One region of the Enterobacter sp. PL_is514 genome, then DNA from elsewhere that is predicted to be linked to it. Evidence: predicted binding sites of a transcription regulator. Region 1 holds the regulator's gene; each other region holds the start of a gene.
The links. The regulator Fur, encoded in region 1, represses iron uptake genes when iron is present. The targets are predictions, from matches to a motif close to ATAATAATGAGAACNACTATCAA.
Positions count from the first base shown of each region.

Region 2: a site for Fur is predicted at 3,896-3,918, ahead of zupT (zinc transporter ZupT). Genes of this name have one in related genera too.
Region 3: a site for Fur is predicted at 2,046-2,068, ahead of exbB (tol-pal system-associated acyl-CoA thioesterase). Genes of this name have one in related genera too.

Region 1 covers NZ_JBVPGN010000036.1:131,097-136,987, forward strand. Annotated here, with positions in the region: gene glnS (glutamine--tRNA ligase) at 1-1,251, shown strand, start outside; gene chiP (chitoporin ChiP) at 1,698-3,095, shown strand; gene chiQ (ChiQ/YbfN family lipoprotein) at 3,143-3,472, shown strand; gene fur (ferric iron uptake transcriptional regulator) at 3,569-4,015, opposite strand; gene fldA (flavodoxin FldA) at 4,305-4,835, opposite strand; gene ybfE (LexA regulated protein) at 4,991-5,278, opposite strand; gene ybfF (esterase) at 5,407-5,891, opposite strand, start outside.
Region 2 covers NZ_JBVPGN010000027.1:239,057-244,947, forward strand. Annotated here, with positions in the region: gene glnE (bifunctional [glutamate--ammonia ligase]-adenylyl-L-tyrosine phosphorylase/[glutamate--ammonia-ligase] adenylyltransferase) at 1-199, shown strand, start outside; gene hldE (bifunctional D-glycero-beta-D-manno-heptose-7-phosphate kinase/D-glycero-beta-D-manno-heptose 1-phosphate adenylyltransferase HldE) at 240-1,670, shown strand; gene ubiK (ubiquinone biosynthesis accessory factor UbiK) at 1,751-2,047, opposite strand; FMN riboswitch at 2,167-2,317, shown strand; gene ribB (3,4-dihydroxy-2-butanone-4-phosphate synthase) at 2,424-3,077, shown strand; gene zupT (zinc transporter ZupT) at 3,110-3,883, opposite strand; gene ygiD (4,5-DOPA-extradiol-dioxygenase) at 4,080-4,868, shown strand; gene AC0TNG_RS05320 (glutathionylspermidine synthase family protein) at 4,962-5,891, opposite strand, start outside.
Region 3 covers NZ_JBVPGN010000027.1:274,037-279,927, forward strand. Annotated here, with positions in the region: gene yghB (DedA family general envelope maintenance protein YghB) at 1-547, opposite strand, end outside; gene metC (cystathionine beta-lyase) at 691-1,878, opposite strand; gene exbB (tol-pal system-associated acyl-CoA thioesterase) at 2,130-2,861, shown strand; gene exbD (TonB system transport protein ExbD) at 2,866-3,291, shown strand; gene AC0TNG_RS05475 (methyl-accepting chemotaxis protein) at 3,565-5,016, shown strand; gene AC0TNG_RS05480 (hypothetical protein) at 5,013-5,459, opposite strand; gene AC0TNG_RS05485 (hypothetical protein) at 5,461-5,865, opposite strand.

The DNA of each region.
Region 1 (5,891 bases):
CCGGGCAAAAACAGCCCGTTCCGCGATCGCAGCGTGGAAGAGAACCTGGCGCTGTTTGAAAAAATGCGTGCCGGTGGCTTCGAAGAAGGCAAAGCGTGCCTGCGTGCCAAAATTGACATGGCGTCTCCGTTCATCGTGATGCGCGATCCGGTGCTGTACCGCATCAAGTTCGCAGAACACCACCAGACCGGTAACAAGTGGTGCATCTACCCGATGTACGACTTTACCCACTGCATCAGCGATGCGCTGGAAGGCATCACTCACTCGCTGTGTACGCTGGAGTTCCAGGATAACCGTCGTCTGTACGACTGGGTGCTGGATAACATCACCATTCCTGTGCACCCGCGCCAGTACGAGTTCTCTCGTCTGAATCTGGAATACACCGTGATGTCCAAGCGTAAGCTGAACCTGCTGGTGACCGACAAGCACGTTGAGGGCTGGGATGACCCGCGTATGCCTACCATTTCTGGTTTGCGTCGTCGTGGTTACACTGCCGCGTCTATTCGTGAGTTCTGCAAACGTATCGGCGTGACCAAGCAGGATAACACCATTGAGATGGCTTCCCTGGAATCCTGCATTCGTGAAGATCTCAACGAAAACGCCCCGCGCGCGATGGCGGTTATCGACCCGGTGAAACTGGTCATCGAAAACTATCCGCAGGGTGAAAGCGAGCTGGTCTCCATGCCTAACCATCCGAACAAACCGGAAATGGGAAGCCGTGACGTGCCGTTCAGCGGCGAGATCTGGATTGACCGCGCTGACTTCCGCGAAGAAGCCAACAAGCAGTACAAGCGTCTGGTGCTGGGTAAAGAAGTGCGTCTGCGTAATGCTTACGTCATCAAAGCCGAGCGCGTTGAAAAAGATGCGGAAGGGAATATCACCACCATCTTCTGTTCTTATGACGCTGAAACGCTGAGCAAAGATCCTGCTGACGGCCGTAAAGTGAAGGGCGTTATCCACTGGGTGAGCGCATCCCACGCGCTGCCGGTAGAAATTCGTCTGTACGATCGTCTGTTCAGCGTGCCTAACCCGGGTGCGGCGGAAGACTTCCTGGCGACCATCAACCCGGAATCGCTGGTGATCAAGCAGGGTTATGCGGAACCTTCTCTGAAAGCTGCTGAAGCGGGCAAAGCGTTCCAGTTCGAACGTGAAGGTTACTTCTGCCTGGACAGCCGTTACAGCACCGCGGAAAAACCAGTATTTAACCGTACTGTAGGTCTGCGTGATACCTGGACGAAGATCGGCGAATAATATTGCTGCTCTGGTCAATGAGAGACAAACGCCGCACTGTGCGGCGTTTTTTTATATAACGATCAGGGTATTAAGCCAGGGCCTAAAGAGGCGTCATGAAAATATCAGGTCAATGAGGTGCTACTTATTTTTTAAAAAAAAGTTTGTGCCATTGCGAAAATCAAAAATGTTACATAAAAGGAAAGAGATACCACGTCTACCCACTGAAATACCTGATAATTCCCCGTCATTCCTCGCCTTCCCGTAAATGTTACAAAGCACTACCAATTATGTGCACTTCGTCATAATCCTGACTTTTGTCCGCTAAAAAGCATTGATAATTCGCGTCGCGAAAAATAACCTAAAGACGGTAGTTAATTCGAGGGTATTTAAAACTACCCCTGACCATTTGGTCTTTTTTATTTACGCCGTTTCAGGCGTTTTAATTCGTCAAAGAGGAATAATCTATGCGTACGTTCAGTGGCAAACGTAGTGCGCTGGCGCTGGCTATTGCCGGTGTGACAGCAATGTCGGGACTTGTGATTGCGCCAGAGGCAAAAGCAGCGGGTTTCATCGAAGATTCTACCCTCACGGGCGGTATTTATTACTGGCAGCGTGAGCGTGACCGTAAAGACGTCACTGAAGATAAATACAAAACCAACCTTTCTCACTCCACCTGGAACGCCAACCTGGACTTCCAGTCAGGCTATGCCGCGGATATGTTCGGTCTGGATATTGCTGCGTTTACCGCGATTGAAATGGCGGAAAACGGCGACAGCGGCCACCCGAACGAAATCGCCTTCTCCTCCAGCAACAAAGCCTATGATGAAGACTGGTCCGGGGATAAGAGCGGTATAAGCCTTTACAAAGCCGCGGCGAAATTTAAATACGGTCCGGTATGGGCGCGCGGCGGTTATATTCAGCCAACTGGCCAGACTCTGTTAGCGCCGCACTGGAGCTTTATGCCGGGTACCTATCAGGGTGCGGAAGCGGGAGCTAACTTTGACTACGGTGATGCGGGTGCGTTGAGCTTCTCCTATATGTGGACCAACGAGTACAAAGCGCCTTGGCACATCGAGATGGACAAGTTCTACCAGAACGATAAAAAAACCAAAGTCGATTACCTGCACTCGCTGGGCGCGAAATACGACTTCAAAAACGATCTGGTGCTTGAAGCGGCATTTGGTCAGGCACAAGGCTATATCGATCAGTACTTTGCTAAGGCCAGCTATAAGTTTGATGTCGCGGGTAGCCCGCTGAGTACTAGCTACCAGTTCTACGGTACGCGCGATAAAGTCAGTAACGGTGGGGTCAATGACATTTATGACGGCACCGCGTGGCTGCAGGCACTCACCTTCGGCTACAAGGTTGGTCAGGTTGATTTGCGTCTGGAAGGCACATGGGTGAAGGCGGAAGGGCAGCAGGGCTACTTCCTGCAGCGTATGACTCCGACCTACGCCTCCTCCAACGGCCGTCTTGATATCTGGTGGGATAACCGCTCAGACTTCAACGCCGACGGCGAGAAAGCGGTCTTCTTCGGTGCAATGTACGACCTGAAAAACTGGAACCTGCCTGGCTGGGCGGTGGGCGCTTCTTACGCTTACGCCTGGGACGCAAAACCTGCCGATATGGCAACACCGGACGCATACTACGATCCCAACTATCGCCTGAAAGAGTCTTCCTACAGCCTGGATGCAATCTATACCCTGCAGGATGGCCGCGCGAAAGGCACGATGTTCAAACTGCACTTCACCCAGTATGACAATCACTCCGATATCCCGAGCTATGCGGGCGGTTACGGCAACATTTTCCAGGATGAACGTGACGTGAAATTCATGGTTATCGCCCCATTCACCATCTTCTGATAAACGCACCGGCGGGCTGAGTCCCGCCGGTATGGAGACCGTATATGATGAAAAAAATCGTAGTCGTCGCGTTGCTGGCATCAGGGCTGGTGGCGTGTGCTCAGACTCAGGCACCAAAAGAGGACTCCCGCCTGAAGGAGGCGTATAGCGCCTGCATTAATACTGCGGAAGGATCGCCGGAGAAAATTGAAGCCTGCCAGAGCGTGCTAAACGTGCTGAAGAAAGAGAAAGCGCATGAGCAGTTCGCGACGCAGGAAAATGTCCGCGTAATGGATTACCAGGCCTGTATCCAGGCGCGTAAAACCGGTAACGATCAGGAAGTGGCGAAGCGTTGCGACCAGATTTGGAAAGAAATTCGAAGCAATAACAGTAAGTAACTCGCTGTTATCATGCCCGGTGGCGCTGCGCTACCGGGCATTTTTTTAGGCAAAAAAAAGCCAACCTTACGGCTGGCTCAGAGTATGAACACTTGTTTATTTCGCGTCGTGCGCGTGGTCGTCTTCGCGGCAATCGCCTTCAGCGCAATGACCGTAAAGGTACAGGCTGTGGTTGGTCAGGCGGATGCCATGACGCGCGGCGATTTCACGCTGGCGTGATTCGATGGAATCATCGCTGAATTCAATGACCTTGCCGCAATCGAGGCAGATCAGGTGATCGTGGTGCTGCTGCTGGGTCAGTTCGAAAACAGATTTACCGCCTTCGAAATTATGACGGGTAACAATGCCCGCGTCATCAAACTGGTTCAGCACGCGATAGACGGTAGCCAGCCCAATCTCTTCACCCATGTCGATAAGACGTTTATAAAGGTCTTCCGCACTGACATGGTGATTGTCTGGACCCTGAAGCACTTCAAGGATTTTTAACCGAGGAAGCGTAACTTTCAGGCCAGCCTTCTTTAATGCGGTATTGTTGTCAGTCATGCGGAATCTGTCCTGTTGCTAAACGATTCACTTCTGTAGGAAGTGACAGAAAATGCACCTGGGATAATGCGTCTCATTATAGAACTGCCATGGCTAAATGAAAACTGCAAGTCTCAGGCAAAATATGCTTATAAAAATGGGGTATCACCAACAAACTTGCTCAATGGAAAACCACATTTATCAGGGAGACATTGTACAGGTCTGGGCGAAAAAGTTAAAAGATTGTAGCGATTAATTTAATCGGTTTGACCTGGGGCATGGGCGCAACCGCAGTTGCGCCGCGAAATAATCAGGCGTTCAGAATATCGTCCAGGTGCAGTTCTTCACGGATCTGCTTCACCCACTTCTCAACACGCTCGGCGGTCAGTTCTGGCTGACGGTCTTCGTCGATGGCCAGACCCACGAAGTGATCGTCATCGGCCAGGCCTTTAGACGCTTCGAAGTGGTAACCGGCGGTCGGCCAGTGGCCTACAATAACCGCGCCATTCGGCTCAATGATGTCGCGGATGGTGCCCAGCGCGTCACAGAAGTATTCGGCGTAGTCTTCCTGATCGCCACAGCCAAACAGGGCGACCAGCTTACCGTTGAAGTCGACTTCTTCCAGCGTCGGGAAGAAATCATCCCAGTCGCACTGGGCTTCACCGTAGTACCAGGTTGGGATACCCAGCAGCAAAATGTCATAGCCTTCCAGATCTTCTTTGCTGCTCTTGGCGATGTCATGCACATCAGCAACGTCTTTACCGAGCTGTTTTTGAATGTTTTTTGCGATATTTTCGGTATTGCCGGTATCACTGCCAAAGAAAATGCCGATGATTGCCATGAGTAAAATAACCTCTTGAAACTTAATAGTATGGTGGCGCAATTCGGCCACGGATAAGGGCAATAATAGCAGAACTGGCAACCCTGCGGAAACAGCTATCGCGCAGGACTGCACTCTGTGCTACATGAAAAGGGCGATAAAGGGGATTTTCAGACTTATGCCTGGCCGCGTAACGTTTCAAGCTGCGCGATCAACATCTCTTCAATGAGTTCACTGCGGCTGATATTTCGCGCGTCGGCCAGCTCGTTCAGCGCATCGACGGCGTCGGCGTTAAGCTTCAGTTCGACACGCTTAAGCCCACGATTTTTATCGCGTTTAAGCTGGTTGCGTTTATTGATACGCAGCTGTTCATCGCGCGAAAGCGGATTCGTCTTGGGTCGTCCCGGGCGACGCTCATTCGCGAACAGATCTAGTGTCGTACGGTCCGTTTGTTCTTTGGCCATGATTCTGAGACTTCGGGGGAAACACGCCGCCCTGCTAATGCCCGGGCGATAAGCGCGCCATCATACATCACCAAAAACGGCACGCCAACGACTGGACGCCTGCAGCCTTCCAGTCGCTCTCTTTTTAATCAATTTGCAGTATCAGCAAGATAGCGGCGAATGGCGCGCAGCACGGCGTCAGGTTTTTCCGCATGCACCCAGTGCCCGGCACCGGCAATAACGTGGGCGCGAGCCTGCGGGAATTGGGCCAGCAGCGTGTCGCGGTACGCGTCGGTTACGTAAGGTGAGTTTCCGCCGCGAATAAAGAGGGTAGGGTGCGGCCAGGCGGGGACGGTTTTCCAGCCCACGATGTTGTTGTACTGGTCCCAGAGCACCGGCACGTTAAAACGCCATTGCCCGTCAACAAACGACTTCAGCAGGAACTGCACGACGCCTTCTTCATCAAGATGCTCACGCATGACGGCAGCCGCCTGTTGGCGTGTCGCGACACCCGCTTCTGTGACCGCATTAATGGCGGCAAAAATCTCGTCGTGACGACGGACGTCATAATCCACGGGCGCGACGTCAATTACCACCAGGCCGCTAATACGGTCCGGGGCCAGTGCCGTCAGGG
Region 2 (5,891 bases), on a different contig from region 1:
GCAAAACGACATCATGGACGAACAGGAGGCGCAGGCCTTAACCCGCGCCTACACGACGCTGCGCGACGAGCTTCATCACCTGGCGCTGCAGGAGGAACCGGGGCACGTGGCGCTGGACTGTTTCACTGCTGAACGCGCTCAGGTAACGGCCAGCTGGCAGAAGTGGCTGGTGGAACCGTGCGTAACAAATCAAGTGTGATATTATCGCGCGCAAATTGTGAATCTTTCTGGAGTCAGGAATGAAAGTAACACTGCCAGAGTTTGAACGTGCTGGGGTAATGGTTGTTGGGGATGTGATGCTGGATCGCTACTGGTATGGACCGACCAGCCGCATCTCTCCGGAAGCACCGGTACCGGTGGTAAAGGTCGACACCATTGAAGAGCGTCCCGGCGGCGCGGCAAACGTGGCGATGAACATTGCCTCTCTGGGCGCGCACTCGCGTCTGGTGGGCTTGACCGGCATCGACGATGCGGCGCGCGCGCTGAGTAAGTCGCTGGCGGACGTGAACGTGAAGTGCGACTTCGTTTCGGTTCCGACCCACCCGACCATCACCAAGCTGCGCGTGCTGTCTCGCAACCAGCAGCTGATCCGCCTCGACTTTGAAGAAGGGTTCGAAGGCGTTGATCCCGAGCCGCTGCACGAGCGCATTAACCAGGCGCTGGGCAATATCGGCGCGCTGGTGCTGTCCGACTACGCGAAAGGCGCGCTGGCGAGCGTGCAGACGATGATCCAGCTGGCGCGTAAGGCCAGCGTACCGGTGCTGATCGACCCGAAAGGCACCGACTTTGAGCGCTATCGCGGCGCGACGCTGCTGACGCCAAACCTCTCCGAGTTTGAGGCGGTGGCGGGCAAGTGCAAAACCGAGGAAGAGCTGGTTGAGCGCGGCATGAAGATCATTGCTGACTTTGAGCTGTCCGCGCTGCTGGTGACCCGCTCCGAGCAGGGGATGACGCTGCTGCAGCCGGGCAAGGCGCCGCTGCATATGCCAACCCAGGCGCAGGAAGTGTACGACGTGACCGGTGCCGGTGATACGGTGATCGGCGTGCTGGCGGCGACGCTGGCCGCAGGAAACTCCCTGGAAGAGGCGTGCTACTTCGCTAACGCCGCGGCGGGTGTAGTCGTCGGTAAGCTCGGCACCTCAACCGTTTCCCCAATCGAGCTGGAAAACGCGGTGCGCGGCCGTGCGGACACCGGTTTCGGTGTGATGACCGAAGACGAGCTTAAAGTGGCCGTCGCCGCCGCGCGCAAGCGCGGTGAGAAAGTGGTGATGACCAACGGCGTGTTTGACATTCTGCACGCGGGTCACGTCTCCTATCTGGCGAATGCGCGCAAGCTGGGCGATCGCCTGATTGTGGCTGTGAACAGCGATGCGTCGACGAAACGCCTGAAGGGTGAAACGCGTCCGGTGAACCCACTTGAGCAGCGGATGATCGTACTCGGCGCGCTGGAAGCCGTGGACTGGGTAGTGTCGTTTGAAGAAGACACACCGCAGCGTCTGATTGCCGGTATTCTGCCGGATCTGCTGGTAAAAGGCGGTGATTACAAGCCGGAGCAAATCGCGGGCAGCGAAGAGGTCTGGGCCAATGGCGGTGAAGTGATGGTGCTCAACTTTGAGGACGGGTGTTCCACCACCAACATCATCAAGAAGATCCAGAAAGACAGTCAGTAAAAAAAACGGGCCAGCTGGCCCGTTTATTTTTTCACCCTCTCCCTGTGGGAGAGGGCTGGGGTGAGGGCATCAGGCCGCACTTACTCCTGGTCATCCACCGGTGGAATGGCCGGTGCTGGCTTCACTTCTTCCGGCGCATTGCGGTTTTCCAGCTCGGTCAGACGCTGTTCCAGCAGCGCCAGCTTCTCGCGGGTGCGCAGCAGAACCTGGGTCTGCACGTCAAACTCTTCGCGGCTGACTAAATCAAGGCGAACCAACTGCGCCTGCAGCGTCTGGCGGATTTTCTTCTCAACGTCATCACCAAATTCACGAATGCCTTTTGGCATGGATTCATGAACCTGACGCGCGATCTGCTCAATTTTCTTCGGGTCAATCATTGTCGTTTCCCTTGATGGAAAGGTGTTAGTGTCCATTGTAGCGCGTCATGCCCGGGGTAAACAAAATTGTTTGATGCTTATGCATTGCCCAGGATAATCAATAGCGTTATAGTTATCTCGCTTATTCTCAGGGCGGGGCGAAATTCCCCACCGGCGGTAAATCAGCGTGACGCTGAAAGCCCGCGAGCGCTTTGGGTGAAAACTCAAAGGTCAGCAGATCCGGTGTAATTCCGGGGCCGACGGTTAGAGTCCGGATGGGAGAGAGTAACGATCCAGTCGGGCATGGGCCCGCTCACGTTATCTTTTTGCCGCTTATACGGCGCTCCTAAGACTGCCCTGATTCTGGTAACCATAATGTTAATGAGGTTTTTTTACCATGAATCAGACGCTACTTTCCTCTTTTGGCACTTCAACTCAACGTGTTGAACATGCACTGGATGCACTGCGCGAAGGCCGCGGTGTGATGGTGCTTGACGATGAAAACCGTGAAAACGAAGGCGACATGATTTTCGCCGCCGAAAACATGACCGTTGAACAGATGGCGCTGACCATCCGTCACGGCAGCGGCATCGTATGCCTGTGTATTACCGAAGATCGTCGTAAGCAGCTCGAGCTGCCGATGATGGTCGAAAACAACACCAGCGCCTTTGGTACCGGTTTTACCGTGACTATTGAAGCGGCGCATGGCGTGACCACCGGTGTGTCTGCGGCTGACCGTCTGACCACCGTACGTGCCGCGATTGCTGACGGTGCGAAGCCATCCGATCTGCATCGTCCAGGCCACGTCTTCCCACTGCGCGCGCAGGCGGGCGGCGTCCTGACCCGCGGCGGTCACACCGAAGCGACCATCGACCTGGTGACGCTGGCGGGCTTCAAACCTGCGGGTGTGCTGTGTGAACTGACCAACGATGACGGCACTATGGCGCGCGCGCCGGAGTGCATCACCTTTGCGCGTCTGCACAACATGCCGGTGGTCACGATTGAAGATCTGGTGGAGTATCGCCAGGCGCACGAGCGCAAAGCCAGCTGATAATAAAAACGCCGGGATATCCCGGCGTTTTTTTACCCGATTCCTGCGGTCTGCAGCAGAACCAGGCTTAATCCCATCACCGACATTCCGCACAGCACGCCATAGCTGGGGTTGTTGTTAGGATCTATCTCCTTCGCCAGCGGCATCAGTTCATCCACCGAAAGTGCAACCATGATCCCGGCTACCGCTGCCATAATCGCCGCCATCACTACCGGAGAGACCAGGCTACCAAGGATCAGCCAGGCCAGCACGCCGCCAAGGATTTCGGCCATCCCGGAAATACCTGCCCAGAACACTGCGGTGCGTTTCGAGCCCGTGGCGGCATAGACCGGTCCGGCGACGGCCAGTCCTTCAGGAATATTGTGTAAGGCCACCGCCAGTGCGATGCCAAAGCCCATTTCCAGATTGCTGCTGGCCGTCACGTAGGTGGCGACCCCTTCCGGGAAATTATGCAGGCTGATGCCCAGCGTCAGCAGAACCGCCGTTCGCTTAATATTCCGCGGCATGGGCGTTACGTTTTTCTGCATTAAATCCTGCGGATGCGCGTGCGGCAGCATCCGGTCGAGGGCAAAGTACCCCAGCAGGCCAAAAACAAACATGCCGTAACCCAGCAGCGGAGACATGCCTTCTGTGCCCAGCGCGGCAGGCAGCATCTCCATCAGGGAGATGAGCAGCATGATCCCGGCAGCAAAGCCCAGCGAGAAGGCCAGCACGCGGTTAGAGGGCTTTTGACCAAGTACGCCGAGGATCGCACCGATAAAGGTCGCAGCGCCCGCGAGTATGGTCAGGATCAAGGGGACTGACATGCATAACTCCTTTTGATAATGATTCTCATTAATATAAATGATTCATTTCTGGCAAAGCGAGGGGCGAACCCCGGCTTTACACATTCCTTACATTCAAATTTCCTGATGATGATCTTCACGCTTATCTGCGTTCATCTTTGCCGGATTGCGCGTAATGTAGCACCATTAAATTGACACCTTCTGTAAGGATATCACCATGACTTCTTCCCGTATGCCAGCCCTGTTTTTAGGCCACGGCAGCCCTATGAACGTTCTGGAAGACAACGTCTATACCCGCGCATGGCGTAGCCTGGGCGAGACGTTGCCGCGTCCAAAAGCGATTGTGGTGGTATCCGCGCACTGGTTCACCCGTGGAACGGGCGTGACTGCCATGGAAGCGCCAAAAACCATTCATGATTTTGGCGGCTTCCCGCAGGCGCTGTATGACACGCATTATCCAGCCCCCGGCTCGCCTGAGCTGGCACAAAGGCTGGTGGATCTGCTGGCGCCTGTTCCTGTAACGCTGGATAAAGAAGCCTGGGGTTTTGACCATGGCTCCTGGGGCGTGCTGATTAAAATGTATCCTGATGCGGATATCCCGATGGTGCAGCTGAGCATCGACAGCACCAAACCGGCCGCCTGGCATCTGGAGATGGGCCGCAAGCTGGCAACGCTTCGTGATGAAGGCATCATGCTGGTGGCAAGCGGCAACGTGGTGCACAACCTGCGTACAGCGCGCTGGCACGGTGAGAATACGCCTTACCCGTGGGCGACCGCTTTTAACGACTACGTTAAAGCAAACCTGACGTGGCAGGGGCCGGCTGAGGAGCATCCGCTGGTGAACTATCTGGATCATGAGGGCGGTTCGCTTTCTAACCCGACGCCGGAACACTTCCTGCCGCTGCTGTACGTGCTTGGCGCGTGGGATGGTCAGGAGCCGGTTACGATCCCGGTTGACGGTATTGAGATGGGGAGTCTGAGTATGCTGTCGGTGCAGGTGGGGTAATAAAAGCAAAACGGCAACTTCAGGTTGCCGTTTTTAGTGTGTGCACCCTCTCCCTGTGGGAGAGGGCTGGGGTGAGGGCATCAGGCCGCAGTCTTACTCCACAAAAATATGCGGATAGAACCGCGACAGATCCTGCGTGATCAGCGCGCGATCTTCGCGAATGCCAATTCCGGCTGGCAGATCGTTGATGAGCCAGCTGCCAATCAGCGTATAGCTGTCGCCAAATTTCGGCAGTGGATAGAACTCCTGGACGATCATCCCTTCTTCGCCGTACGGCCCTTCAACCGCTTCCAGCGTCTTACCGTTTTCGATAATCGACACGTTCGCGCCTTCGCGGGAGAAGATCGGCTTAACGACGTATTTCTCCATCTGCGGGTAATCATCTTCCGCAAAATACGCCGGCAGCAGGTTCGGGTGATTCGGGAACATCTCCCAGAGCATCGGCAGCAGGGCTTTGTTAGAGATAATGCTCTTCCAGGCCGGTTCCAGCCAGCGCACGCCAGCATCTTCCAGCTTGGTGGAGAACATCTCGCGGAGCATGTACTCCCACGGGTAGAGCTTGAACAGGTTGCTGATCACCTGATCCTGCGTATCCGTAAACTGACCTTTTTCACCCAGGCCGATATCCTCGATATAGAGGAACTCGGTCGCCACCTCCGCTTCGGCAGCGCAGTCCTGCAGATACTGAACCGTGCCACGGTCTTCTTCCGTGTCGCGGCAGCAGGCGAGATGCAGCAGGTTGAAGCCAAACTGCTCGCGTAGCTCGGCGAAGCGCTCGATCAGCTTCTCCTGCAGGCTGTTGAACTGGTCGCTGCCTTCCGGCAGGTTTCCGGCATTGGCCTGGTCTTCCAGCCAGATCCACTGGAAGAACGCCGCTTCGTACAGGGACGTTGGGGTATCGGCGTTGTTTTCCAGAAGCTTCGGTTCACCTTTGCCGTCCCACGCCAGATCCAGGCGAGAGTAAAGCGAAGGCTGATTTGTTTTCCACGACTGGCGGACAAAGCTCCAGGTGTGCTTCGGAAT
Region 3 (5,891 bases), on a different contig from region 1:
GTTTCACGAAGGGGATCATATTCAGCGCGTAGCCGAGCGTCGTCACCACGCCAACCCACAGCAGGGCGCTCAGCCAGTTGAAGAACTGAAAGCGGCGGTTCGACAGGCCGGAAATGCCCGCCATCGTCGGCAGAAGCGTGCGAACAAACGCCAGGAAACGCCCCGCCAGCAGCGCCAGCAGGCCGTGCCGGTCAAACATGCAGGTCGCACGCTGGTGATACTTATGCGGCAGCTGCGCCAGCCAGCTTTTGACGACGCGCGTGTTCCCCAGCCAGCGGCCCTGCAGATAGCTCAGCCAGCAGCCCAGGCTGGCTGCGGAGGTAAGGATAACCATCGTTGGCGTGAAGTCCATGACGCCTTTACCGATTAACGCCCCGGCAAGTAAAAGCAGGCTGTCACCGGGTAAAAACGAGGCTGGCAGTAATCCATTTTCCAGAAACAGAGTTGCGAACATCACGAAATAGACGATACCGACGACGTGAGGATCCGCCAGCGCGGCAAAATCGTGGTGCCAGAGCGCCGCGATAATATCTTGAATAACAGCCATGGACTTTCCTGTGGAACAGCAGATATAGCGCTATTGTACTCCCTTATTCGCCCGTCGGGTTTGATCCCGGGCGCAACTCATGCAGACTTTTCCGCTTGCGGTGTTCACAAAAGCGTCCAGGGAGTACATTTTCAGCCAGCACTCTACACGATACGCTCGAACCCTGCTGCTAAATCCGCAATCAGATCGTCAACATTTTCTAAACCGATATGCAGTCGAATCAGGGTACCGCTGAAGTCCACGTCGCCACCGGGGCGCAGGGCCGCAATCTGTTCCGGCTGGTTAGCCAGGATGAGGGATTCAAAACCGCCCCACGAGTAGGCCATGCTGAAGAGGGTAAAATTATCCAGATAGCTTGCCAGCTCGTCATTATTCAGCCGTTTTTTCAGCACAAACGAGAACAACCCGCTGCTGCCTGTAAAGTCACGCTGCCAGAACTCATGGCCTTTACTGCCGGGTAGCGCGGGGTGATTCACGCGCTCAACCTGCGGATGCTGTGCCAGCCACTCGGCAACTCTCAGGCTGCTTTCATGGTGCTGACGCAGGCGAACGCCCAGCGTGCGGAGTCCGCGGCTGGTCATGTAGGCCGTGTCGGCATCCACCATCTGGCCCATCAGGTAGGCGTTTTCACGCAGCTGATCCCAGCAGCGCGCGTTGGAGACCGCCGTGCCGATCATGCCGTCCGAGTGGCCAATCAGGTACTTCGTCGCCGCCTGAATCGAGATATCAATGTCGAAGTCCAGCGCTTTGAACAGCACGCCTGCCGCCCAGGTGTTGTCGATCATAACGATCGCCTCTGGCGCTTTGCTGCGCACGGCCTTCACGATAGCCGGCACGTCGTGAACTTCCATGGTGAGCGACCCCGGCGATTCCAGGAACACAATGCGCGTGTTGGGCTGAATAAGTTCGGCAATACCTTCACCAATCAGCGGGTCGAACCAGCCGGTGGTCACGCCGAGCTTGCTGAGAATTTTGGTACAGAAGTCCTGGCTGGGTTCGTAGGCGGTGTTGGTCATCAGGATGTGATCGCCCTGTTCCACGAACGCCAGAATGGTGTTGGCGACCGCAGCCGCTCCGCACGGGAACAGCGCGCAGCCTGCGCCTCCTTCCAGCTCGCACATCGCCTCCTGCAGAGAAAAATGGGTTAGCGTGCCGCGACGGCCATAAAACAGGCCGCCTTTCGCGCGGTTGCGCGTGGCGATTTTTTTCTCCTCAACGGTATCAAACACCAGCGAGGAGGCGCGTTGAATCACGCTGTTGACAGATCCCTGAGTATATTTTTTGCTGCGTCCTGCCTGTACCAGCGTGGTATCAAGATGCTTCTTTGTCATGTTCGCTAACCCTGTTTTTATACGTCTGGACGTCCAGACTACCACGATTGGAAAAAACTGCACCCGCAGGCTTATCGAATAAGCAGAAAATATTAGCAAAAAAACGCATAAGAAATTTTTACTGCGTAAGCGCAAGGAAAGTGAACGAAAATTGCGGCACTATGCAAATACTAATGAGAACTACTATCAATTCGACGACGTTTTGATATTATTACGTTCAGATTTTGTGATTTGCGTCCTGGAGATACAGAGTGGGTAATAATTTGATGCAGGCGGATCTCTCCGTTTGGGGCATGTATCAGCATGCTGACATCGTGGTTAAGATTGTGATGATCGGCCTGATTCTGGCGTCCGTTGTCACCTGGGCTATCTTCTTCAGCAAGAGCGCCGAGCTGCTTTCGCAGAAGCGTCGCCTCAAGAGGGAACAGCAGCAGCTGGCTGAAGCCCGCTCTCTGGATCAGGCTTCAGACATGACCTCATCCTTCCACGCGAAAAGCCTGACCACCCTGTTAGTGAATGAAGCGCAGAACGAGCTGGAACTCTCCGCGGGCAGTGAAGATAACGAAGGCATCAAAGAACGTACCGGTTTCCGCCTGGAGCGTCGCGTGGCGGCCGTTGGCCGACACATGGGGCGCGGCAATGGTTATCTGGCGACCATCGGGGCGATCTCACCGTTTATCGGTCTGTTCGGTACGGTCTGGGGCATCATGAACAGCTTTATCGGTATCGCGCAGACCCAAACCACCAACCTGGCGGTTGTGGCCCCGGGTATCGCAGAAGCGCTGCTGGCGACGGCGATTGGTCTGGTCGCGGCGATTCCGGCGGTGGTTATCTATAACATCTTCGCGCGTATGATTGGCAGCTACAAAGCCACGCTGGGTGACGTTGCCGCGCAGGTTCTGCTGCTGCAAAGTCGCGATCTCGACCTGAATGCCAGCTCGGTTAAGCCGGTGCACGCGGCGTCCAAACTGCGCGTGGGTTGATAGTATGGCGATGCGTCTAAACGAAAATCTGGACGATAACGGCGAAATGCATGAGATCAACGTGACGCCGTTTATCGACGTTATGCTGGTTCTGCTGATTATCTTCATGGTGGCTGCGCCGCTGGCGACGGTGGATGTGAAGGTAAATCTACCTGCCTCATCCAGCCAGCCCCAGCCGCGCCCGGAGAAGCCTATCTACCTGTCGGTGAAGGCGGATAAATCCATGTTCCTCGGCAATGACCCGGTGACGGCCGACTCTGTCATCCCGGCCCTGGATCAGCTTACGGGCGGTAAGAAAGATACCACGGTCTTCTTCCGTGCGGATAAAACCGTTGATTATGAAACCATGATGAAGGTAATGGACACGCTGCATCAGGCGGGTTACCTGAAGATTGGGCTGGTCGGCGAAGAAAAAGCGGCCAAAAAATAGAACGAAAGCTGGCGAAAGCCAGCTTTTTTGTTTTCTGCCACGCGGCATCGTTATTATTTTCTGCTGTATATCCCCATTCTTCATATTTCCTTATCAATAAAGCCATAATTAATAATCCATTGATAGTTAAGTAAATATTAGTATTCGGCTGAGTCATTAAAATATATCGTTGGCTGAAATGGCGTCGTGGAATATCCCCACTACGCTTAAAAAAGATAATAAAAACAAACCTTCTTCGAAGGATCTTTTCACCTGCACAGCAAGAGACTCCCTATGGCTACGATGACATGGCTGTATCCGCACGCGCCTCAAAACGATCTGTTTTCGCTTTCTGCCATTCGACGACGCGCCGACAGGCTAATACTGGTGCTCATCTGGTCGCTGTGGGCCATCTCGCTGGGGGTGGGCTATATCAACGAGAATATCGTGCAGGGGGCGATTATTGGCACCTCTCTGGCCTGTTTATCGACGCTGCTGACGCTGTTGTTTCCCGGCGCGCTGTTGCTCCGCCTGAGCTCTGCGTTTGTGCTAATGGCATTTTCCGCGCTGCTGATTCATCTGGGCGAAGGCGAAACTGAATACCATTTTTCGGTTTTTGTCCTGCTCTCCGCGCTCCTTGCCTGGCGAGACTGGCGCCCGCTGGTGATGGGGGCGGCGGTCATCGCGTTACATCATCTGGTGTTTAACTATCTGCAGGAGAATGACCTTTACGGCGTCGTGGTGTTCATGCACACCGGCTTTCATATGGTGGTTTTCCACGGGCTGTTTGTGGTGGTCCAGACCGCAATTCTGGTTCTGCTGGCGATACGAATGGAGCAGGACGCCCGCTCGGCGAGCGAGGTGGCAAGGCTGGCGGGGGTGATCAACCGTGAACCGGGGTACCTCACGCTGGCCGTCGATGCGGTCCCCGCAGAGTCTTCCTTTGCCCGCACGTTCAGCCTGACGCTGGGCACCATGCGCGCCACGCTTGAGCAGGTTAGCGCCAATATTGGGCAACTGCTGGAGGCATCCCGCGCGTTAGGACAGCGCAACAGCGCGCTGTCGGAACGTACCGATCACCAGGCAAGTTCGCTGGCGACGGCGGCCAGTGCGATGGAACAGTTAAGGGCTGTCGCCACCCTGACCAGTGAAAAAGCAAGCCAGGTCAGGGAGGTGGCGTTCAGCACCAGTAACGTGGCGGAGCAGGGGGGCCATAACGTACGGCAGGCGATTGCGGCGATGGAGCACATTCGCGAGGAGTCGCAGCGCATTTACGCCATTCTGGAGTTGATCGACGGGATTGCGTTCCAGACCAATATTCTGTCGCTCAACGCCTCGGTCGAGGCTGCCAGAGCGGGCGAACATGGCAAAGGCTTCGCGGTGGTTGCCTCGGAAGTGCGCGTGTTGGCCCAGCGCAGCGAGGGGGCTGCAAAAGATATCCGCCAGCTTCTGACCGCATCGCAGGCAACCACGCTGCAGGGCGTCGAGCAGGTTGAGCAGGCGGGTATGACAATGAAGTCGATCATTGAGAGTATCGAAGGGCTTCGCTCTCTGCTGGAGGAGCTGTCGCAGATGAGCGAGCAGCAGCGGGCGAGCATTGCGCAGATGAACGACAGCATTGCCAGCATCGATGCCAGCGTGCAGGAGAACGTGCGTCACGTAGCGCAAACAGTGCAGGTGGCTGAAGCGCAGCGCCAGCAGACGGGTCAGTTAAAAGAGGCGATTGCCGTATTCAGATTTAATTAGCGTTGCGGTTCGGAAGGGGCGCTGGCACCAGACGCCAGCGCGTCTTCATCAAGCGCCACGCAGGTGACGTTTGAGGTACGGAACTCACCGTCTGACAGCTTGCGCGTCAGGCGCAGGGTGGCGATTTCTCTGGCAAGCAGATACTGGTAATTGGCCTCGAGGCGACCCAGAAGCTTCTCTTTCAGCTCTGGCCGCTGTTCCATGATGGTGTTCATCACGGCACCGTAAATTTCTTCTTTGACCTGTAGCGGATAAATTTCACGGCGATTCTGCCATTTCAGCCGCACCAGCGTTGCCGGGATCGATACCAGGTCCTGGGTAATACGCGTCATCTCGTCATTTTTTGTGTTTCGCAGCGCATCGAGATTTTGCTTTAAGATAAATTCATCACTTTTCTTATCATCTAAAGTCAAATAAACGTCGTTGTTTTTAACTTCCTTCACGTTAATCCTCCCCAAGGCTATAAAAAATTGGGTTGTTTTTTTCGCGCGTAATTAAGTTAAGCCAAATTTCATTGCCCGCTTTGTTAATTTCTTCGGTTTTCTCGGCCAATATTTGACTTAGTTTCTGGGCATCTATTTCACCCTCGGCCTGCAGGTCATTCAGCAGGTGGACAAAGGCTTCAATTTTTATGGCGCGAAATAAGCGGTCTTTTATATGGCGATCGTGCTCTTCCAGCAACATATTTCGGGATTTGCCAGTTCGGGAAACACCAATTAATATATCGGGCTCGAAATCAGAGAGCTTTCTTTTCCCCTGAGTGAAACTGGCCTCTTTTTCTGCTTCCGTCGGTTGCTGTTCCACAGGCGTGATGTGGTACTTAGCCGGGACGAGATAGTCGGGCAGCATTTTCAATTTCCTTTAATTTCAACAGG